DNA from 4 places in the Arthrobacter sp. DualSoilB13 genome. Region 3 is predicted to be linked to each of the others. Evidence: riboswitches for the same ligand, from Rfam matches in the RefSeq annotation. Region 3 holds a riboswitch; each other region holds the start of a gene.
What was found. Region 3 has a riboswitch for cyclic di-AMP ahead of ACZ5J0_RS04725 (C40 family peptidase). Riboswitches for the same ligand answer to the same signal wherever they lie in the genome.
Positions count from the first base shown of each region.

Region 1: another riboswitch for cyclic di-AMP. It lies ahead of ACZ5J0_RS01960 (NlpC/P60 family protein); the one in region 3 lies ahead of ACZ5J0_RS04725 (C40 family peptidase).
Region 2: another riboswitch for cyclic di-AMP. It lies ahead of ACZ5J0_RS03795 (aggregation-promoting factor C-terminal-like domain-containing protein); the one in region 3 lies ahead of ACZ5J0_RS04725 (C40 family peptidase).
Region 4: another riboswitch for cyclic di-AMP. It lies ahead of ACZ5J0_RS18315 (DNA polymerase III subunit gamma/tau domain-containing protein); the one in region 3 lies ahead of ACZ5J0_RS04725 (C40 family peptidase).

Region 1 is NZ_AP035865.1:387,723-393,293, forward strand. Features, by position in the region: gene hutG (formimidoylglutamase) at 1-360, opposite strand, end outside; gene ACZ5J0_RS01950 (NCS2 family permease) at 435-1,877, opposite strand; gene ACZ5J0_RS01955 (copper resistance CopC family protein) at 1,993-2,628, shown strand; cyclic di-AMP (ydaO/yuaA leader) riboswitch at 2,803-2,970, shown strand; gene ACZ5J0_RS01960 (NlpC/P60 family protein) at 2,974-3,771, shown strand; gene ACZ5J0_RS01965 (Rossmann-fold NAD(P)-binding domain-containing protein) at 3,934-4,626, opposite strand; gene ACZ5J0_RS01970 (universal stress protein) at 5,044-5,571, shown strand, end outside.
Region 2 is NZ_AP035865.1:777,915-783,485, forward strand. Features, by position in the region: gene ACZ5J0_RS03785 (pyridoxal phosphate-dependent decarboxylase family protein) at 1-856, shown strand, start outside; gene ACZ5J0_RS03790 (glycosyltransferase) at 872-1,708, opposite strand; gene ACZ5J0_RS03795 (aggregation-promoting factor C-terminal-like domain-containing protein) at 1,920-2,783, opposite strand; cyclic di-AMP (ydaO/yuaA leader) riboswitch at 2,789-2,945, opposite strand; gene ACZ5J0_RS03800 (sensor histidine kinase) at 3,044-4,591, opposite strand; gene ACZ5J0_RS03805 (response regulator transcription factor) at 4,595-5,335, opposite strand.
Region 3 is NZ_AP035865.1:980,064-985,634, forward strand. Features, by position in the region: gene ACZ5J0_RS04705 (MFS transporter) at 1-445, shown strand, start outside; gene serC (phosphoserine transaminase) at 527-1,657, opposite strand; gene ACZ5J0_RS04715 (metal-dependent transcriptional regulator) at 1,951-2,646, shown strand; cyclic di-AMP (ydaO/yuaA leader) riboswitch at 2,858-3,069, shown strand; gene ACZ5J0_RS04720 (M23 family metallopeptidase) at 3,074-3,910, shown strand; cyclic di-AMP (ydaO/yuaA leader) riboswitch at 4,056-4,217, shown strand; gene ACZ5J0_RS04725 (C40 family peptidase) at 4,222-4,965, shown strand; gene ACZ5J0_RS04730 (NlpC/P60 family protein) at 5,064-5,571, shown strand, end outside.
Region 4 is NZ_AP035865.1:3,969,444-3,975,014, forward strand. Features, by position in the region: gene ACZ5J0_RS18285 (HPr family phosphocarrier protein) at 1-1, shown strand, start outside; gene ACZ5J0_RS18290 (helix-turn-helix domain-containing protein) at 140-559, shown strand; gene ACZ5J0_RS18295 (maleylpyruvate isomerase mycothiol-dependent enzyme family protein) at 596-856, shown strand; gene ACZ5J0_RS18300 (alpha/beta fold hydrolase) at 859-1,662, shown strand; gene ACZ5J0_RS18305 (DUF6480 family protein) at 1,776-2,054, shown strand; gene ACZ5J0_RS18310 (ATP-dependent DNA ligase) at 2,136-3,206, opposite strand; cyclic di-AMP (ydaO/yuaA leader) riboswitch at 3,446-3,594, shown strand; gene ACZ5J0_RS18315 (DNA polymerase III subunit gamma/tau domain-containing protein) at 3,597-4,937, shown strand; gene ACZ5J0_RS18320 (PucR family transcriptional regulator) at 5,103-5,571, opposite strand, start outside.

The DNA of each region.
Region 1 (5,571 bases), 590 kb from region 3:
GGCGTCGAGCAGTCCCGAAATGGCGCGCCCGGCGCGCTCTTGGCCAGCCTCAAGTGAGTCGTCCTCCACCACCACGTCACCGGCGTCGAACACGTCGCGGTCAAGGTGGAAAGCCAGCGGACCCAGAGCCGCACGGATGGCGGCTGGTGCGGCGGCGGCGCCCACACGGCCCTTGTTGCGGAGGACGCCGGCGTCGCTGCAGAAACCAAGCACGACGGCGGGGCGCGAGGCTGCTGCGGTGCCGGACACGGTGTGGGGTGCTACAGCTTGCCACCAGCGGCGGTGCTCGGCGCCGTCCCCATCAAAGCGGCCGGTCCACGGTGTGGGATTGACGTCGACGGTGGGGGCGCTTGTTTCCATGCTTCCAGCACACCCGACGCGGGGCCCAAAAACCAGTGGCCCAGCGCCGGGAGTGTCTGAAATCCCGGACTGGGCTACTTTACGCCCAGCAGCTCTTCCACGGTTCCGATGCCGAAGAACAGCAGGAAGGCAGCAGCCACAGCCCACATCAGCGGGTGGACTTCGCGGGCGCGGCCCTGGAAGGTGCGGATCAGGACGTAGGAGATGAAGCCCGCGCCGAGGCCGTTGGCAATCGAGTAGGTGAACGGCATGAGCGCGATGGTCAGGAACGCGGGAATTCCGACGCCCCAGTCCTGCCAGTCGATCTTGCCCACCTGGGAGACCATCATGAAGCCCACCACTACCAGGGCGGGGGCCACGGCCTCGAACGGCACCAGGTTGATCAGGGGAGTGAAGAACATGGCAACCAGGAAGAGTGCGCCGGTGACGATCGAGGCGAGCCCGGTTCGTGCACCTTCGCCGATCCCGGCACCGGACTCCACAAAGATCTGGTTGGACGAAACAGAGGCCCCACCGCCCACGATCGCTCCGAGCGCGTCCACTTGGAGGACCCGGTCCACGTTGGGGATGTTCCCGTCCTTATCCACTGTCCCGGCCTCGTTGGCCAGGCCAACCATGGTGCCCATGGCGTCGAAGAAGATGCTGAGGAGGATCACGAATGCCAGCAAAGCTGCACCGATGAAACCGAGGTGCTCAAAGGCGCCGAACGGGTTGGCCTTGCCGATCAGGGACAGGTCCGGTGCGCCCCATTCACTGAGCTTGGGGGCCACCAGGGACCAGCCGCGGGGGTTGACGTTGGTGCCGTCAAAGCTTGGGCCAATGTGGAGAGTGAACTCGAGGATGGCAGCCAGCGCGGTGGAAACCACGATGCCGATCAGGATGGCTCCGCGGACCTTCCGGACCACCAGCGCGATGGTGAGGATCAGGCCCACTGCGAATACCAGGGTGGGCCAGCCAAGGAGCTTGCCGTCCACGCCCAGACCGAGTGGAACGGTGGTTCCGGCGGCGTCGGGGATGCGCCGGACGAAACCGGCGTTAACCAGGCCGATGAGGGCGATGAAGAGGCCAATGCCCACAACGATTGCCGTCTTGAGGGCTTCAGGCACCGCCTTGAACACGGCAGTCCGGAATCCGGTCAGCACCAGGATGAGCATGGTGATGCCCGAAAGTACCACGAGTCCCATCATGTCCGGCCATGTCAGCCCGGGGTGCGATGCCACCGTGACTGCGACGAACGCGTTGACGCCCAAGCCTGTGGCCACGGCGAACGGGTGCTTGGCCCAGGCTCCCATGAGGATGGTCAGGATGCCGGCAACGAACGCCGTGGTGGCTGCCACGGCGGTGAAACCCAGCGACGCGCCACTCGAATCGGGTCCGGAGAGGATCAGTGGATTGAGCACCACGATGTAGCTCATGGCGAAGAAGGTCGCGAAGCCGCCACGGATTTCCCGCGAATATGTGGATCCACGTTCGGAGATCTTGAAGTAGCGGTCGACTGCAGAACCTTGTTTAAGCATGAAGGTCTCCGGGGATCGAGGGGGAGTTTGCTCTCAAATCCTATGTTGTCCGGTGCGGGCCCTCCCAACGATTCGCCTAGTCTGTAAGGAAGCCAACACTAGGAGAAACCGCCCCATGCGTACCATCCGCCCGCTTCTGGCCGCCGTCGTCGCTGCTCTTGCTTTTGCTTCCGCCCTGCTGTTTGCAGCGGCACCGGCGTCCGCGCACGACGTCGCCGAGTCCACAGCGCCAGCCAACGGTGCCCGCGTTGCGGAAGTCCCGGCGTCGGTCTCCATTACGTTCAACAACCGCCCGCTCGCGATCGGATCGGGCGTAACGGTGACGGCTGGCGGCGAGAACTGGGCGGACGGTCCGGTCGAAATCATCGACAACCAGGCCGTTCAGAAGCTCCGCGAGGGCGCCCCTGCCGGCGAGTTCACAGTGGTGTGGCGCGTGGTCAGCTCCGACTCGCACCCGATTGAGGGCACCTTCACGTTCACAGCCGCCGCAGGAGGCTCGACGTCGGCGAGTGGTACGGCGGGTGCCTCACCAGCGGCTTCGGCTTCCTCAGCTGCGGTACCAACAGTGGGCACCGCCGCACCAGGGACTGCCGGTAACAATGAGCCAGCCGCCGACGCCTCCCAACCTTTCCCTTGGAGCATTGTGGGGCTGGCTGTTGTGGCGGTGGGTCTCGTTATTTATCTCGCCGTTACCGCACGGAAGAAATTGGCGGCGTCCAACGACTCAGAGGGCGATACTCCCGCGGAATAGCGCGGTTTTCTACGTAGCTGCGAATATCTCGAATCGGTTACCGCGACACGCCAGAAGCCCACTTCCCGTTACTTAAATGTGACTTCGGGGGAATCATCGCGTACCGTAGTTCCTGTGCCTGTTCCACGTAGCGGGCACTTCCGGCCTGATTGCCTAGCTCTGCCGCAGTCCGGAATCCGTTCGCAGACAAACCTACGGCAGAGACGGGGAACCCAATTTAGGTCGCTTTCGAGCGTGCCTTGGGGTGAAGTCACGATGCTTTCGCTGAACAGCGGGAGATAGTGGCCGGGTGACTCCCATCCGAATCCGACAGCTAACCTCGCAGGCATCGGGAGAGGCTCTTTCATGTCTTCACGCATTCTTCGCGGCCGTCGTAAGGCGGACAGCGTACGTCCTAATCCGTTCATCTCCATCTCGAAGGCAGTTGCCAGCAACGCTTCAGGCGCTGGTCGTCAGGCAGCTGTTATCGCAGCAGCCTCGGGCCTCGTTTTGACCGGTTCCATTGCTGCTCACGCAGCTGAGACCCCGGTTCAGCGCGATTCCAGCCCCGCAACGGTTGCCGAGACCGTTTCCGAGGCACCCACCAAGGTTGTTACCGCCCTGTCGACGGCTACCGTCAATTTCGAGCGTCCCGCAGTTGCTTCCGTAGCAGCTCCGGTCATCGAAAAGCCGGCCCCCGTTGTTGAGGCCCCTGTAGCCAAGAAGGCAGCTGTCACCACGGCTGCTGCTGCAGCTCCCGTTGCCGCTCAGGCCGCGGTTGCTGCTCCTGTTGCTGCCGCACCCGCACCGGTTGCCGCTGCTCCTGCAGCTGCCCCCGCCGCCGGCGGCGTCAACGCAGCCATGGTTGCTTCGGCTTACGCACAGATCGGTATCTTCCAGGACTGCACCGCCATGGTCGAAAAGGCCCTTGGCTCCGCAGGCATCCCGGTAGGCGACCTCGGTCCCATGCAGTTCATGAACTACGGCAAGGTCGTCAGCGATCCCCAGCCCGGTGACATGATCGTCCAGTCCGGCCACGTTGCTATCTACATCGGCAACGGCCAGGCCATCAGCGGTGGCATCAACGGCAACCAGACGGGCATCCACCCGATCAGCTGGTTGACCGCAACGGGTCCCCTGACCTACGTACGCGCTGGCGCATAAAGCCTCACGCTTCAGTTCAAAGGCCGGTGCCTTCGAAGACTTATGTCTCCGGAGGCACCGGCCTTTGGCGTTAAGTTCTGTTCGTAAAAGTTCAGTGCGGGACGTACGACGGCGGACTTGGCTGGCTTGCGGGGGTGGTAGCGCGTTTGCTTGCGGGACTTCCTAGGCGATGGCGACGCCGGGACCCTCCGGCAGGGCAACCTTGGAGGAGATGGCCTGACCCACTGCTTTGGCTTGCCGCAGCACTTCCTTGGGGGACGGAGTGATGAGGTCTCCGACGCCCACCAGGTGCATTCCCACGGCCCGCATGGCCGCGGCAAGATTCTGTCCGACTGCAATGCCAAGTTCGGCCAGCATGCGCCGTAGCTGGCTTTGGGCGCAGCGTGTCACTACTACGTGGTCTGCCAGAAGAACGCCTTGGGCTGTGTGGATTGCCCACTGGCGAGGATGGGATTCGTGGGGGCCGGATGCGTGGAGCCCGGTCCTCAGGCCTGTGGTTGTCATGCTGGCGGCCACACCGTATCCGATATGCCGTGAGGGATCTGAGCCCAGGAAATCCAAGCGGACAGCGCGAGTGGTGTTACGAACGTCCAGGTGATGACTGGCAGCGTAGTTCCTCAGGTGGCGAAGGATTTCGTTGCGTTCCTGCATTGCTGTCGGATCTGCGGCGTCGGTGCGTTGGAGCATGCCTGTATGGACGGACGGTCCAGTAGTGGATAACGCGCCGAACCCGTCTACCACGATCGAACCCACGCCGTAGCGGCTGAGTTCGCTGGCAACTGCCAAGCCGGACAGGCCGGCTCCGATGATCACGGTGGTGGTGCGTTCCGTGCCGGAATCAGGCGTGAGTGACACTGCTTGGTTCCTCCTTGACGTGTGTGCCTTCGGCATCGCGTGGGATCGCGTCCGAGTTCCCCAAGCGGCCGCAAGTAAATGACCGGGGCGTGTGGTGTGAGACACGTTTTCCGGCCATTCGGTGACTCGAACACTACCGAACTTTTTCGGCCATGGATAGCCTCTCCGCCTGCGCGTTTTGTCTCTTCGCCGCGAGCACCCCAGGGGCCGCCGGGAACCGAGCCCTGACCGTTATGCACATAGCCAAATGTCGTCTTGATTCGCCACTGCTGACCGAGAATAGTGAGCATTGGGAGGAGGAATTTCCGGGTTTCTCCTGCCCCGGCCGTTGGCAATAAAACAGTCTGGAAGTTCTAGGCCGGGATCCTCTGGCAGAATAGCCGGAACATCAAGCAGTAGGTGGAGAGGCAGGCCCCCATGGACCAGCACGGAAGACACAGTGAAGAGTCACCGGACGGCCAGGACCAGGTTGTGGAACCTGGTGGCATCGTCGTCGGGGTGGATGGTTCAGAGCACGGTCAGTGCGCCTTGGTTTGGGCCGCACGGGAGGCGGAGCGCCGCCAGCTTCCGCTGCATATTGTCACGGCATACTCCGTGCCAATTTTCGCGGCCTCCGGCTTGGACGGTGGCTACGCAACAGTTGACGATTCCGTCATCCGCGAAGGCGCTGATGCGATCGTTCGTCAAGCCTTGGACAAAGTCTCCGGATATGCCATTGACGTCGATGCTTCCGTGGAAAACGGTGATGCCGCTGGTGTCTTGTTGGACCTTTCCGAGGAGGCCGCGCTGCTGGTGTTCGGCAGCAGGGGTCGCGGTGGGTTCGTCGGGCGCCTCCTGGGTTCGGTGAGTAGTGCCCTGCCCGCGCACGCCAAATGCCCCACGGTGACGGTCCCGCTCTATTGCGCTGACCGCCTCGGTGAGAACACCGAGGACAAACACATCAAG
Region 2 (5,571 bases), 200 kb from region 3:
TGCAGGACGGGAACGGCACGCGGCCGTCGATCTCGCGTTGCGGTACCTGGGCTTGGGCGCATGCGTTCCGGTAGACGCCGACGACGAGGGCAGGATATTTCCCGATGCCTTGGCCGATGCCATGGATCAGCAGCCGGGGCCATCCTTGGTTTGCCTGCAGGCCGGCAACCTCCACTCCGGTGCGTTTGATCCCATGGAGGAGGCCATAGCTGTGGCCCACGATCGCGGTGCATGGGTACATGTGGACGGCGCCTTTGGTTTGTGGGCGGCTGTGAGCCCAACGCTGCGTACCCGGCTGGCCGGTGTTGAGGACGCCGACTCCTGGGCAACGGACGCACACAAAACCCTGAACGTCCCCTACGACTGTGGCCTGGCAATCGTGGCCCGCCCGGAAGCCTTGAGGCGTGCTTTCAGTGTTCACACCAGTTACCTGATAGCCACTGATGCCGGACCGGGGGACCCTTTCGAGAAAGTTCCGGAGATGTCCCGCCGCGCCCGCGGCATTCCGGTGTGGGCGGCACTGAGGCAGCTGGGCCGGGACGGCGTGATTTCCATGGTGGACCGTCTTGCGGCAAATGCCCGTGCTTTGGCTGAAGGACTATCCGCGATCCCGGGAGTGGAAGTGCTTAACGACGTCGTGTTCACGCAGGTCTCCGTGAGTTTCGGCAGTGACGATCGCACGCACCGCATCACCCAGCGGCTCATGGCCGAGGGCGCGGTGTGGATGTCCGGTTCGTCATGGCGAGGACGTGAGATCCTGCGGATCTCTGTGAGCAACTGGACCACGGACGCTGGTGATGTGGCCGCGTCCATCGCGGCCGTACGGGGCGCGGTGGAAGCCGAACCGGAGGCGTAGCGCTCTTCGGAAAGTTCAGTGCCGGTGAGGGCCCCGGCCCAGTTCGGCGCGAAGCCCGGCGACGGGAATTGTCCCGCGGCGCAGTTTGCGGGTCAGCCCCGCCAACCCTTTGAGGTCGGTCAAAAGGGTACGTACGACGTCGACACTTGAGTCGGGATTGTCGCTCCAGTCCACCGGCACCTCATGAATGCGCAGAGCGGAGCGGTCAGCGATGATCAGCAGTTCGGTGTCGAAAAACCATGCTTCATCGCGGGTGTAGGGGAGCAGCTGGCGGGCGACGTCGGCACGAATGGCTTTGAACCCGCACTCAGCATCGGAGAAGCGCGCTCCCGTCAGGACGCGCAACAGAAAATTGTAGGCGCGTGCAATGACGTCACGGTGGTGGCTAAATGTCCCGTGCGAAGCCTTTGCCAGACGCGTGCCGACAGCGAGGTCTGAGTGGCCCGACATCAGCGGGGCCAGAAGAGGAGCCACGGCCGAAAGGTCGAAGGACAGGTCCAGGTCTATATAGGCAAGCAGCGGTGACGCGGAGGACAACCAGATCTTACGGAGGGAGTTTCCGCGGCCCCTTCGATCAAGACGGACCACCATAAGCTCGGGGAATTCCCTCGCCAGGCGTTCGGCGATCCGCAGGGTGCCGTCCGTGCTGGCGTTGTCCACCACAGTGATCCGGAAGGTGTGCGGAAGAGTGTCTGCAAGGTGCCCGTGCAGCCTGCGAAGGTTTTCTTCCAGGCGGACTTCCTGGTTGAACACGGGTATGGCGATGTCCAGGACGGGAGCCAGCGCGGGTGTGCTGGCGGGAGTGCCTTGCACCGTCCGATGCAGTGCTGGCCGGGGAGCTGTGAGCGTCATATATCCAGCATGCGACGGCCGATTATGTGGGCTTTAGGCGGAGGCTGTGACCGCGCTGTGAACCATGGGCAGCGCCTGTGAACCACGGGTGGCGCCTGTGAACCACGGGTGGCGCCTGTAAAACAGCAAAAGCCGCATCCGTTCCCGCCATCCGCTCCAGTGGGTACTGGGGCGGACGGCGGGAACGGGCGCGGCAATGAAGCGGTCTGGCTTAGTACCAGTTGTTGGCCAAGTGGAAGCCCAGAGCGGCGGACGGGGATCCGTAGCGCTCCTTGATGTAGTTCAGGCCCCACTTGATCTGGGTCTGGTAGTTGGTCTGCCAGTCAGCACCAGCGGAGGCCATCTTGCCGGCCGGGAGGGACTGGACAATGCCATACGCGCCGCTGGAAGCGTTGGTGGCAGTTGTCCTCCAGTTGGATTCCTTCTCCCACAGGGTGTTCAGTGCGGTCATCTCAGCTGCGCTCCAGCCGTAGTTGCCCAGGATGCTGGCGGCGTAGGCCTTGGCGGCGGCGGGGTCGTCCACGGCTTTCGGGGCGGCTGCGGCAGCTGCAGCTTCCGCAGCGGCGGCGGCAGCAGCGGCGTCGGCGGCTTGCTTGGCTGCAGCGTCAGCGGCAGCCTTCTCAGCTGCGGCTTGGGCGGCAGCGGCGTCGGCGGCTTGCTTGGCTGCAGCGTCAGCGGCAGCCTTCTCAGCAGCGGCCTGGTCAGCGGCAGCCTTGTCGGCAGCGGCCTTCTCAGCAGCTGCCTTGTCCGCGGCAGCCCGGTCAGCTGCGCCCTTGGCGGCGGCAGCATCCAAGGAAGCGGAGATTTCAGCTGACTTGTTGGCGCTGACCTGGGCAGCAGCCTGGGTCCCGGCAACGCGGCTCGCCTCAGGGAGAGTCAACGCGGCGTTTGCGGCGGTTCCGAGCGATGCAACACCCAGTGCGGCTGCAACAACGCCGGCTACGACTGACATGCGGTGGCCGGACTTACCCTGGCGGGCAGCGTTCTTGAGGACGGACTGCGACTTGGTGAGCGGTGCGTTGTGTTCGTCGCGGTGACGCGCAGAAGGGCGCGTCTGATCGTTAAATTCAGACATGTTGTGTGACCTCTCAGCGCCTGCGGAGTTAGCTGTCGGGTTCGGATGAGGTCATCCGGCCGCGCGTCACGCTGCGGCTTCACCCCTAGGGCGGCACATTGCCAGGCCCGGAGACTGTGGGTCCCCCGTCTCTGCCTCAAAGAAGAACGGACTCCGGGAAGTGGCAGAGCTCGGCGCATCCCGGATGTGGGTCCTTGGGGAAACCCACCCTTTCGACGGTACAGGAGGTTTCTTCAGAAGTCACATTTAGGTAACAGAGATCACGACGCCGGTGAGTCGCCTTGCCGGCTTGTCTGACTTTCTCCGGCGCTTACCGTGGGAAGTCGCAGTGCGAACTCGGTGCGCCCGGGCCGGGAGGTCACCTCCACGGTGCCACCATGGGCGGCAACAATCGAATCCACAATGGAAAGGCCCAGTCCGGAGGTGCCTTCAGAACCCGATCTCGCGGCATCAGCGCGGGCAAAACGGGAGAAGATCCGGCCTTGGAAATCGACCGGAATGCCCGGGCCGTTGTCCGTGACTGTGACCACTGCGCTGCCATCAGCGGAGAGCATGACGCCTGTCACCACGGTGGTGCCGGGATCGGTATGTTTGCGCGCGTTGGACAGCAGGTTGGCGAGCACCTGGTGCAATTGCGTTACATCGCCGCGGACCGTGACAGGTTCATCGGGGAGCTGGAGGTGCCAGATGTGATCCGGCGCCATGACCTTCTCATCGCTGACGGTTTCGATCACCAATTGGGTCAGGTCAACGTCCTCGACTTTCACGGGCTGCCCCTCGTCCAGGCGCGCCAGCAGCAGCAGGTCCTCAACCAGCGTGGTCATGCGCTCCGATTGGCTTTGGACCCTTGCCAGCGACTTGCGGCCATCGTCGGTGAAGGTCTCGGTCATCCTCAGCAACTCCGTGTAGCCTCGGATCGCGGTGAGCGGTGTGCGGAGTTCGTGTGAGGCATCAGCGACGAACTGACGCACCTTGGTTTCGCTTTCCTGCCGTGCTTCCAACGCACTGGCGACGTTCTCCAGCATCTGGTTCAGAGCATGGCCAACGCTTCCAACTTCCGTTCCGGGATGAGCGGCCGACGGCGGTACGCGCACCGCAAGTGCGACCTCACCGGCGTCGAGGGGGAGGCGCGAAACCTTGGTGGCAACCTCGGAGAGCTGCTCAAGCGGCCGCATGGTCCGCCGGATGATCACTGTTCCGGCGAGGCCGATCAGTACCAATCCGCCCAACGAAACCAACACCATGGTCCACACCAGCGAGGCCTCGGCGCTTTGCTTGTCCGCCAAGGGCAGTCCCGTCACGATCACATCACCGTAGGTGTCCACTGCCACCAGCCGGTAGTCACCATTGGACAGGGACCGATCCACCGGGACGTTGTCCTTGGGGAGCGACAACAGGACCTGCTCATCGGCTGCGGAGAGTGAAACGCGGTTGCCTTGGGCGTCGATGAGCCCCGAACTCCTCACGGTTGAGCCGTCGATCCTCGCGTTGAGCGTTCCCGCGGCCTGGCCGCGCGCCTCCAGCGGGTCAGGCCTTCCGGAGGGGTTCGTGGGAAAGTTCGACGGCGGCCTGCCGAAGTCGGTCGCGCGGCTGGACGCCTGCTCCAATTGCCTATCGAGCTGCCTGTTGAAGACCATGTCCATGGACGCGTAGCTGACAATGCCCACGGCTCCGCAGATGGCCACCAGGAGTGCCATGGCCACCAGGACCAGTCGGGTCCGCAGGTGCCAGGTGGACGGATTGAGCCAGCTGCGCTCTGGATTTCCGGGAATACGGGAGCTTTTTGCCACTCCTGACAGTGTGCTCAACGCTTAGTCCGCTGGCTTGATGACGTACCCGGCGCCACGGATGGTGTGGATCATGGGTGGATGGTTGGCTTCGATCTTCTTGCGTAGGTAGGAGATGTACAGTTCCACGATGTTGGCCTGGCCACCGAAGTCGTAGTCCCACACCCGGTCCAGAATCTGGGCTTTGCTGACCACCCGTTTGGGGTTTTCCATGAGGTAGCGCAAAAGTTCAAACTGGGTGGCGGTGAGCGGGATGTCCTCGCCGGCCCGGGTGACTTCGCGGGTGTCCACGTTCAGCGTGAGATCTCCCACCACAAGCTCGGCAGTGTCCATGGCCGCCACCCCGGAACGCTGGACCAGACGGTGGAGGCGTAGGAGGACCTCTTCCATGCTGAAGGGCTTGGTGACGTAGTCGTCCCCTCCGGCGGCGAGCCCAACGATCCGATCCTGTACGGCGTCCTTGGCGGTGAGGAACAGTGCGGGAACTTCCGGGGCGAAGGTGCGGATGCGATTGAGGACCTCCACGCCGTCGAAGCCGGGCAGCATGACGTCCAGGACCAGCACGTCAGGGCGAAAGTCCTTGGCCAGTTTTACGGCCCCGGGCCCGTCCCCGGCCACTGCCACGGACCAGCCCGCCATTCGAAGTCCCATGCTCATGAGCTCGGCGAGGCTGGGTTCATCGTCCACCACAAGGGCGCGGATGGGGGAGCCGTCCGGATGGGAGAGTTGGGGAAGGTTGTTGGTCATGGAGTGCGAGGAGGCCATGGGACAACTCTCCGTTCTGCTGGTTAGCCAGCGCTTTGCCGGTCCTGTGAAGACGCTGTGAACCCAACACTAGCGAGAGAGCTGTTTCTACAGCTTGTAGCAGATTTTTTCGGGAAATTTGTTGAACCGCCATTTAGTGTGATTGGACAGCAACTGTTTCAGATCGTGAGATTCCGCCGCATGCCCGTTCGTGGGAACCGACGCGGCACTCTGGCCAGATTCACCGAAGAAAATTC
Region 3 (5,571 bases):
CGGGGCCGCCGGCGGGTTCGGACTTGCCAGCGCCCTGGCCGCATTGGCACCCAACGCCGTGCTGTTCGGGCTCGCCCTGATTCCGTGCGGACTCTTCGCCCTGACCCTTATCACCAGCGCCAACGGCTACGTTCAATCCACCACGGAAGCCGTGATGCGCGGGCGGGTCATGTCCCTCTACATGGCCATCTTCATGGGCGGCACCCCCATCGGGGCACCGCTGGTGGGGTTGGTGGCCAACGTCGGTGGCCCACGGTGGGCCGTGGGCGTCGCCGCGGTTGCCGGCGTCAGCACCGCCGTCGTGGGTTTGCTGTGGATCATCCGTGCGAAACAACTGCGGCTCCGTTTTGACCGCCGGGCCCGCGGACTGCGGCACTTCCGGGTGGAGTCGCTGCTTGCCCCTCCGGATACGGACGACGACGGCGCAAGCAGGCAGGGCGGGTAGCGCACCTTAAATGGCGGCGGCTTAAATGGCAGCGGCGCCGTACGGGAGCTACCCGCACGACGCCGGCCAAAGCCCGTGGTGCTACTTCTTCAGTTCTCCCACCACGTAGTCGATGCTGGCGAGCAGCGCGGAAACGTCGTCCGGCTCGATGGCGACGAAGGTGGCGATGCGGAGCTGGTTGCGGCCGAGCTTACGGTACGGTTCGGTGTCCACCACGCCGTTGGCGCGCAGGACCTTGGCGATGGCCGCGGCGTCAATGGAGTCGTCAAAGTCGATGGTGGCGATGACGTTGGAGCGGTCCTCGGCGTTTGCGACGAAAGGCGTGGCGTACTCGGAGGCCTCAGCCCAGGAGTAGATGCGGTTGGCAGAATCTGCCGTGCGCTTGCTGGCGAAGTCCAGGCCGCCGTTGCTGTTGAGCCACTGCACCTGTGCGTCCAGGGTCACCAGGGTGGAGAGCGACGGGGTGTTGTAGGTCTGGTTCAGCTTGGAGTTATCAATGGCCGTCTGCAGGTCCAGGAAGTCCGGGATCCAGCGGTCGCTGGCCTTGATGCGTGCAGCACGCTCCAGGGCTGCGGGGGAGAAGAGGCCCAGCCAGAGGCCGCCGTCGGAGGCGAAGTTCTTTTGCGGGGCGAAGTAGTAGACGTCCGATTCGGCAACGTCAACGTCCAGCCCGCCGGCCGCCGAGGTGGCATCCACCAGGACGAGGGAGCCTTCATCAGCACCCTGGACGCGTTTGACGGGCGCAGCCACGCCCGTTGACGTTTCATTCTGGGGCCAAGCGTAGACGTCAACGCCGGCTTCGGCCTGTGCCACCGGGCGGGTTCCGGGTTCGGCCTTGATGATGGAGGAAGCATCGAGGAAGGGTGCCTTGTTGGTGGCGGCAGCGAACTTGGAACCGAACTCACCGAAGGACAAGTGCTGTGCCTTCTTCTCCACCAGGCCAAACGCCGCCACATCCCAGAACGCCGTTGAGCCGCCTACGCCGAGGACAACCTCGTAACCTTCCGGAGCGCGGAAGAACTGGCTGAGTCCTTCACGGACCGAACCCACCAGGTTCTTGACTGGAGCCTGGCGGTGGGAGGTACCCAGGATGGTGGACGATGCTGCAGACAACGCCTCGATCTGTTCCGGGCGAACCTTGGACGGTCCAGCGCCGAAGCGTCCGTCCTTGGGCAGAAGGTCGGCGGGAATGGTGATGCTGTTGTCGCTCACGTGGCGCTCCAATGGGTGTCGGCTAGAGATGGGAGGTGGCATGGGGCATCAACTGCCCCTTCGACACCCCAATTCTGCCTGACACGGCCCGGCCTCAGGAACCTGCCACCGTCATAGTCCGCCACGTGGAATGCGGTCCCACCGAATGCGACCGGAATTATCCAGAGTAATTCCAAATAAGCTAGGCTGGGGGTTGGCGTTCCGGGGGCGGCGGTGCACACCGTCCGCCCTTGCCAGGGACGCGGTACGGTGGAGATTACGCAAGGAACTGCGTTCGAGGAGAGCTGAGCTGGATGACGGATCTGATCGATACCACTGAGATGTATCTTCGGACCATTTTGGAGCTTGAAGAAGAAAACATTGTGGCCCTGCGGGCCCGCATCGCCGAGCGCCTGCGGCACTCCGGCCCCACTGTTTCCCAGACCATCGGACGCATGGAGCGCGATGGCCTGGTGATTGTGTCCAACGACCGCCACCTGGAACTGACGGAAGCGGGCCGGAAGCGCGCCACCGAAGTCATGCGCAAGCACCGCCTCGCGGAGCGCCTGCTGGCCGACGTCATTGGGCTCGATTGGGCCTACGTCCATGATGAAGCGTGCCGCTGGGAGCACGTCATGAGCGAGCGTGTGGAGCGTCGGCTCTACGAGCTCTTGGAACACCCCACGGAGTCTCCCTACGGCAACCCCATCCCCGGACTTGAAGCGCTTGGCGGCCTTGCCAGCCAGCCCTTCCCTCGGCTGGATGTCAACCTGCTCCAGGCAATGGACGGATATGCCGCCGCTACCCGCGTGGTGGTCAGCCGCCTCGCGGAGCCCATCCAGGTTGAGCCGGAGCTCCTGACCCAATTGGACGAAGGCGGAATCCGTCCCGGCGCAAGTGTCTCGCTGGAGCGCGTCGGCGAGTACATCTCCGTCCGTGTTCCGGGCATCGAAGGCGCTTTGGAGCTGCCGCCCGAGGTGGCCGCGCACGTCTTCGTATCCCTCAACTGAGTGTCGCCGGCAGCGCCGTGTCAAACCTCACTTCTGTCACTTTTTAGCGTGCGTGACCTGCGGTTTTCCGAAAATAGTGATAAGGGCTTCTCGCTCTGAGCCCGATCCTGTTGATAACGAATTTATTACCGAAGGCCTTAATCCCCTATAGTTATTTACTAGCGCTGATACCAAAGCGTTACCTGATCCGGAGCCGAGCTCTGCCAGCGGATCAGGTGTGTCACCCACCACTGGCAGAGGCGGGGGAACCACAAGCGGCTGTCTAAAGAAGCAGCCTTGGGGTGAAGTCCGCAGCAGAAGTGCCCACGTATACAAGTCCCTCTTGGGATACCTGTGTGCCGTGAGCGCCTCGCGCGGACCGGGTCTTTGTACTCTCTGACCCGAATCCGACAGCTAACTTCGCAGGCTTTTGAGAGAGGAACAGAGTTTGACATCGCAGAACGTCAGGGGTCGCCGCCGCGCGTCCGGCCCCGCTGCTGAGCTGCGGCCAGCCACCGTCGTCACGGAGATCCGGCCCCGCGCCACCGAGCGTCAAGTGCGCCGCCGTAAGAGCCCCCTGCGCCAGGTTGCCGACTTCGCCGCTGCCAGCGGCGTCGGGCAGAAGGCCGGTGTTGCGCTTGCCGCCACCGGGCTTGCCCTGACTGTCGGCCTGCCGGCCACCAGCCCGGTCATGGCCACCTCGGAATCGGGCCAGACCGAGTCCGCCCTCGCCGTCGCAGCCCCCGCGGGCAGCCAGCCCGAGGTTTCCGCGGCCGCGTCGGCGAAGATCGACTTCAGCCGAGCCGCAGTCGCCACTGCCGCTGACCCCGATGGGAAGTTGAAGCAACTGCTCAGCGCCCAGTCGGCCGGAAGCATCCAGCGCGCATCATCCGTTGGCACCATGGCCAGCCCCCTTGACACGCTTACCACGGCATCGCCCTTCGGCTACCGCATCAGCCCCCTCACGGGCGGCGCCGGTGACTTCCACCGGGGCCAGGACTTCGTTGCCCAGTGCGGCACCGCTGTCCACGCAGCGGCAACCGGCAAGGTCACTTTCGCCGGATGGCACGAATATGGCGGAGGCAACCGTGTGGTGATCGACCACGGCAACGGCCTCGAGACCACGTACAACCACCTGTCGTCCTTCACCGTCCAGGTGGGACAAACCGTCAACCGTGGCGATACCGTCGCGCTGAGCGGCACCACGGGCGCTTCAACCGGCTGCCACCTCCACTTCGAGGTTCAGGTCAACGGTGAAGTCGTAGACCCCATGGGCTGGCTCTAACCAATCTGATGGTCGCCTCTCGCATGTGCGGGACACCCCGTGACCTGAATGTGACATTTGCGTTCAACTGTTGTAGCGTACAGAGCGCATCGGCTTTTTAGGGGGCCGGTGCACTTGAGTGGATTGCCTAGCTCTGCCACCTCTCAAGGTCCGTTCGCATAAATCGTCTGGCAGGGGCGGGGGAACCACTTCTGGTCTTCGTGAGAAGGCCTTGGGGTTAAGTCGCAAATCTTCCTTGGAAGCGGCGCGGCCGGATGACTCCCATCCGAATCCGACAGCTCACCTCGCAGGCATTGGGAGAGGCTACCTACGTGTCATCACGCACTACCCCTGCGCGCCATCGCGCCCAAACGGTTCGCACGAACCCGTTGAACACGCTTTCCAAGGCTGTATCCACCAACGCCGGAACCATGAGCCGTCAGGCCATCGTTCTGGCCGCAGCCTCAGGCCTCGTCCTCACCGTCGGATTGCCCGCACAGGCAGCCGACGCCGATGTTTCCAAGACTGAAGCCTCCAGCACCCAGCAGCTGGTTGTAACGGCAGTGGTTACCGCAGAGCCAACAGCCACCGTTTCCTTCGAGAGCCCCACCGTGGCCACCAAGGAAGCCCCCAAGGTAGTCCAGCGCGCAGCGCAGGTTACCGAACGAGCAACGGCCACCACGGACGAAGCCCCTGAAGCCGTGACGGCGAAGTCCTCCGAGGCCAAGGACCCGGCTGCCAGCGCAGCTGCTTCCGGCCTTGCTGCTATTGCCTACACCGGCATCGGCTCCCCGTACGTTTGGGGCGGAACAACACCTAACGGCTGGGACTGCTCCGGCTTCACCCAGTGGGTCTACGCCCAGGCAGGCATCAGCATCCCCCGCGTGAACGCCTGGACGGCTATGACGCCCACCAGCACTCCTTCTCCCGGCGACCTCGTCATGCAGAACGGCGGAGCCCATGTGGGCATCTACGTCGGCAATGGCATGATGATCAGCGCTTTGAACCCCGGCCAGGGAACGCTGCTGCACTCCGTAGCGTCCACCGGCACCTCCTCGTTCTACACCCTCCGCTAGAAACAATCCGGCTCGGGGTGGGCCGGCATGCCCGCAATGCCGGTCCTACCCGCTACCCGTGTGCACCCAACGGCGCTCGGATACGAAAAGAGAAAATCATGACCAGTGCAAACAAGCTTGCACGGCACCGCGCTGAGGCCCCCAAGACCAGCTCGCTTGCCGTCATTGCCAAAGCTGTCAGCTCCAACGCCGCCGGCGTTGGCCGCCAGGCAGCAGTGATCGCCGCAGCTTCAGGCCTGGTCCTGACCAGCGGCATCGCGGCCAACGCAGCCGAGACCAACGTTGATCGTGAGTCGACCTCCACGTCCACATTGGACGTCCAGTCCGTAGCGCAGGCCACCATCGCGGCCGACTCCACTGTGGCTATCTCTTACGAGCGTCCCGTGGTCACCACCGTGGAAGCTCCGGCTCCCGTTGTGGTGGAAGAAGCGCCGGCCAAGGTTGAAGCCAAGGAAGTACCTGCGGTTGCCGCCAAGGCCGCTCCTGCAGCCAACGCCACCGTGGCCGTCAGCAACTCAACCCCCGCTCCAGCAGCTCCGGCGGCTTCCAGCGGACTCGGCGCAGCCATCGCTGCAGCTGCTTACGCCCAGCTCGGCGTCACCCAGG
Region 4 (5,571 bases), 1.3 Mb from region 3:
GCTGCTCGCCGGGCTGGCCGATACGACGATTCGCTGCACCTTAGACGATAGGAGTCGTCTAAGGTGCAGCGATCCGTCTCAATGGATGCTGGACGCGGTGTGCGACGGTTCAACGTGAGCCACGCGCTAGGCTTCTGCCATGGCATTGATAGCTCCCCGCGTCACTCCTGGCTTGCCCGCCGATGACGCCCGGAATCTGGCACGCTCCCTCCAAGACAGCGATGACATCACCGTGTTCGTAGATGGCACGGTCCACCGCCTGCCCACCGAGGCGAGGGACGCCGTCGTCGACCTCCTCGCCAGGCTGAGCCGTGGCGAAACGGTGACGGTGAGCAGCGTGGAGGAAATGCTCACCACCTCACAAGCCGCTGAGCTTGCCGGCATCTCCCACACCTATCTGCGCAACATGACCGATCGCGGCGAAATCCCGGTGGAGTACCGGGGAACGCATCGTCGCATCCGGCAGGCCGCCATCATTGAATGGCTGGCAACGCAGAAGAAAAAGCAGCAGGCCCAAGCGGCAGCGGAAGATGACGTCTCCACCGATTCCCAGAGCTAGCCAACCCACATCACCAGCATGCTGTTCAATAGCGGTATGGCAAAAAGCTCCCCTTCGACCGTTTGGCCCGTGGTGCACCAGGAGCGTCGTGCGCTGATCCAAGACCTCGAACCGCTTGAGCCAGCGCAATGGCAGACGCCGTCCCTGTGCTCCGGCATCCGCCGCGACTACCCCGCCCAGCACGGGGCCACCGTACTCAGCGCATTACTGCTTGCGGTGTCAGGGCGGCCGATCGGGAGCGATGAAGTGAGCGGACCCGGAGCTCCGGTGTTCCTGCAACGGTTGGGAAACGAGTGAAGATGCCAGGGGACACAAAAGGACTGCTTTCTGCCGACGTCCAGGCCCTGGGCCTGACCGGCAGGATCCATTGGACCGAGGGCTCGCCTGCGCCGGAGCCGGGCGCAGAGCCGGGGAGCGAACCCGCGTACATCTTGATTCACGGGATCGGGGTGTCGCATAGATACCTGGCGCGGTTGCATGCTGTTCTCGCGGCGAGCGCACCGACGTACTCGCTGGACCTGCCCGGTTTTGGCGGGACGCCCAAGCCCGGGCGCCAGCTCTCGGTGGAGGACTACGGCGCGTTCATTGCCGATACACTCGCGTCGTGTGGCATCGACTCCTACGTGTTGGTGGGGCATTCGATGGGTACGCAATTTGCCATCGAGGCGGCCCTGCGCGCCCCCGAGCAGGTCAAGCAGTTAGTACTGATGGGTCCCGTGGTGGATTCACGGCATAAAAATGTGTGGCGGCAGTCGCTGGCCCTGACCCTCGACGGAATACTCCGCGAGAGTCCCACGTCCAACGCGATCGTCATGTCCGACTACTTCCGCTGCGGCCCCCGCTGGTACCTCACCGAGCTGCCGGTGATGATGAAATACCCCACGGAGAAAAGGCTGGCCGGCATCCAGGTACCGTTGCTGGTCCTGCGCGGTAGCCGCGACCAGGTGGCGGGCCCGGATTGGTCACTGCGGTTGTCCAGGACAGTGGTACAGGGTCGCTTGGTGGAGATTCCGGGCGTCGGGCACGTGGCGCAGCACATGCGTCCCAAGGCTGTGGCGGATGCCATCCGGAGCTTCGTCACCGCTACCACTCCGCACCGCTAAGCGCTGACGTACGACGCCGGCACCTGGCGTGGGTGCCGCTTGTCGGGTAGCCGCGTCCCGGCTAGGCTGGCGGAGCAAGCGCATTAGTAAGTTTGCTTACGAAAGGGCTGATCGTGACTGACAAAGACTCAACTGAAGAGACCCAGGGCTTCGGCGCCACCGGCGCCACAGGACCCTTCGCCACAGGATCCTATGACACGACCTCCGATGCCGACAGCATCCACGAAGATCCCGATATGCGCCAGGACGAGGACGAGGATCCTGCAGCCTCCGCCAACCCGGACCCCCTGGACGGCAACGTCACAGGATTGGAGCCCGGCGGTGGAGTTCCTCCGGGAGAAACCCCGCCGGCCGAAGGCAGCATGAGCAGCGACCAAGGCCACCACGAGTAACTACGCTGCAAGCCTCGCTGTTACGTTGCTAACCCGCTGTTTCGTTGCTGGCCAGCGACGTAACAGCGGGTTGGCAACGCCCTAGGTGTTCGGTAGCTTCAGGATCTCCCCGAGATCGTACTCAGCGGGCTCTTCCAGCTGCGCGTACGTGCAGCTCCCGGGGGTCCTGTCCGGCCGCCACCTGCGGAACTGCGTGGTGTGCCGAAACCTGTCCCCCTCCATGTAGTCGTACTTCACTTCGATCACGAGCTCGGGGCGCAGGGGCACGAAGGAGAAGTCCTTGCCCCCGCTCCAGCGGCTTTGGGCGCCCGGCATGCGTGAACCCCCGGCAGCCTCGTCCTGCCTGGCCCATTCGCCCCACGGGTGTTGGTCGAGTTCAATCTGATACGGCTCAAGCTCAGCCACCAAGGCCTCGCGCTTGGCCATGGGAAACGATGCCACTACTCCCACGTGATGTAGCCGGCCGGTGTCGTCGTGCAGGCCAAGCAGCATGGAGCCCACTACTTTCGCGGTCTTGTGCCAGCGGAACCCAGCCACCACGCAATCGGCCGTGCGCTCGTGTTTGGTCTTGAACATCACCCGCTTGTTCGGGAGGTACGCCCCATCCAGTGGTTTGGACAGCACACCATCCAGGCCCGCGCCCTCCAGTTGTACGAACCACTCCTGTGCCCGTTCCAGATCAGTCACCGCAGGAGTCACATACACAGGCGGCTCGGCCTCGGCGAGCGCACGTTCCAAGATGGCCCGGCGCTCGGAGAACGGCTTGTCCATGAGGTTCTGATCGCCTAGCGCGAGGATGTCGAACGCAATCATGGACGCCGGGGTCTTCTCAGCAAGCATACGGACGCGGCTGTCGGCGGGGTGGATCCGCTGCTGGAGCACCTCGAATTCGAGCCGGCCACCCTCGATCAGGACGATTTCGCCGTCAATCACGCATTTGTCCGGCAGGTTCTTCCTGAGGGCATCCACCACCTCGGGGAAGTAGCGGGTCATGGGCTTCTCGTTGCGGCTGCCCAGGACGATCTCGTCGCCGTCCTTGAAGACGATGGTCCGGAAGCCGTCCCATTTGGGCTCATAGTGCCCAACATCGGGGATGGTCGGAACGGATTTGGCGAGCATGGGCGAGACGGGTGGCATCACAGGCAGGTCCATAGACAATGTCTACCCGCCGGTGCGCGCCGAAGCTAGTGTTGGCCAGGGATATCTTGGTCGAGCCGTCCGATGCCTGCTGCCCAGCACCGGCCCCGAAGCCTAAGCGCTAGAAGCCTACCGCTTAGGCTGAACTACCGCCCGTTACATTAATGTGACTTTACTTTCCGGCTCATGTACCGTCGTAGGGCGACCCATATCTCCGCTGGGCCGCTTCCGGATTGACGCCGAGCTCTGCCGCAATCCGGGATCCGCCAGACCCGCGGCAGAGACGGGGGACCCAGGTTCCCGGGCTTGTTACCCACAAGCCCTTGGGGTGAAGCCGCCTTGCGCGGCCGGACGGCCTCGTCCGAACCCGACAGCTAACCTCGAAGGCGTTGAGAGGCAACCACCATGTCCCCAACCATGGATCAGCCGCGCCGCGCCCAGACTGAAGGCGAGCGCACCAAGCCAACCGGACGCCGTCGGGCCCAACCCAGCGGATTCCTTGACAACGCGCCGGCAGATTCCGCCGCCGTCAGCGGAACGTCAAGCACGACGCCGGAACCCGCCACTGCGGCCATGCCCGCCGCGGTGAAACCCACCACGCGTGCGGAAATCCGCGCAGCCGAGCGCGAGCGTGCTGCCCGGGCCGTACTCGCGCCCGAGGAATCGGCGGCAGCTCCGAAGTCCACCACACCGGGACCTCCTACCGCAGCCATCCCCATCGTTCCGCCGGCCAGCCAGGAACCCGCCACCACGGCTATTCCAGTAGTGCAGCCTGCAACGCCGGAACCCGCAACTGCGGCCATTCCCGTAGTCACTGCCCGCGATGAGTCCGCGCGCACGCCGGAACCCACGGAGTCCCCGCGCAAGGACGCTGAGTCCCCGCGCGGCAAGTCTCCAGCTCAGGTGGCCGCAGCTGCTACAGCCTCGGCATCACTGGCAAGCCGCCGGGACGTTCGAAAGCCGGCCGCTGCGCCCACCACCAAGTCCGGTTTTGGCGCCACATCCTCGTTCGGCCGCGAACCGTTCAGCCGTGAACCACAGGCCGCCCTGCGCAAGGCAGCTTCGGTCAAACACATGAGCCAGCGCATGGCCGTGGTGGCGGGGGCCCTTGGCCTCGTGCTGACAGCCGGCGCTTTGGGGCCAGCCCTTGAACTTCCGTTCTTCGGCCAGGAAACCCCGTCGCAGGAAGCCAGCGGGGGCGAAGGCCGCACCTCGGGTTCGGCATCCCCCGGGCCCAAGGCTTCCTACACCACGGCGTCATCACCTTCGGCCTCCACGCCATCCACAGCATCAGGGGCAACGGCTTCCTCCGAGGCCGGCCAGCCCGCGACGATCGCGGAGGCACCCGGGGCGGTGTCGCCGTCGTCGACTCCCACCCCACAGGTTTCGCTCGCGGACCCGGTATGGGTTCCGTCAGCGGGCTCGTCCGCAGTCCCGGCAGTTCCTGGCGCCACCAGCCCGGCACCCACCCAGCCGGCCCCCGCGCCGAGCGATGTGCCGCCCTCGGACACCATCACTACACCGCCTGCGCCGACGCCAACGGGCACTCCCACACCGACCCCGACTCCCACAGGAACTGCGACTCCCACACCGACTCCAACGCCGACGGATACTGCAACGCCGACGGATACTGCAACGCCGACGTCCAAGCCGAAACCGGGCAAGCCGACCGCTGCCTCAGCACCGCAGCCCAGTGAATCGGCACTTCAGGACATCCTCGATGCCGCCCAGAAGGTATTCGGTTGAGCACCCGCGTGCCCCGTACGTCCACCCATGCGGGGTGGCATAGCCGGTACTGCAGCAGCAGCCGGACCGCCACGTTCCGTCGGCGGATGGGGCGCTGGAGCTGCCAGCGTTTGCGGCGCTCGTAAGCCAACACCGCATACTTCGTACTTACAAGGGGAAGCAGGCTCAGATCCGTGGCCGTACTGCCCAACGCCTGGCCTTCAGGGCCGCATGTAACTCGAGCCGGATCGCGCCACTCAACGGATCAGCACCGATGAGCTGGCGGATCCGGCCGAGCCTGTTGTAGATGCTGCTCCTGTGGAGATGAAGTTTGGCGGCGACGTCCTGAACCGAGCCGTCATTGTCATAGAGCAATTCAAGGACGGGCAGGAGTTCGCCGTTTTTGTCGTGGTCCTCGAGTGCCCTGAAATGCACAGATCCCGTGTCATCCCAACCGCCCGGTGCTACCAAACGATCGAACAGCTGGTACACGCCAACAGTTCGGCTGTCCACGAGCTCACCCAAAGGGAGGTCTACTGCGGCCGCTTGGGCAGCAACCTTCGCTTGCCGGTAAGCACCGGACAGCTGCCGGATAACTTGGAATGGTTCGCTGATCCCCAGGATTACCCTGTCCACTTTGCGGCCCGCGCGTTTG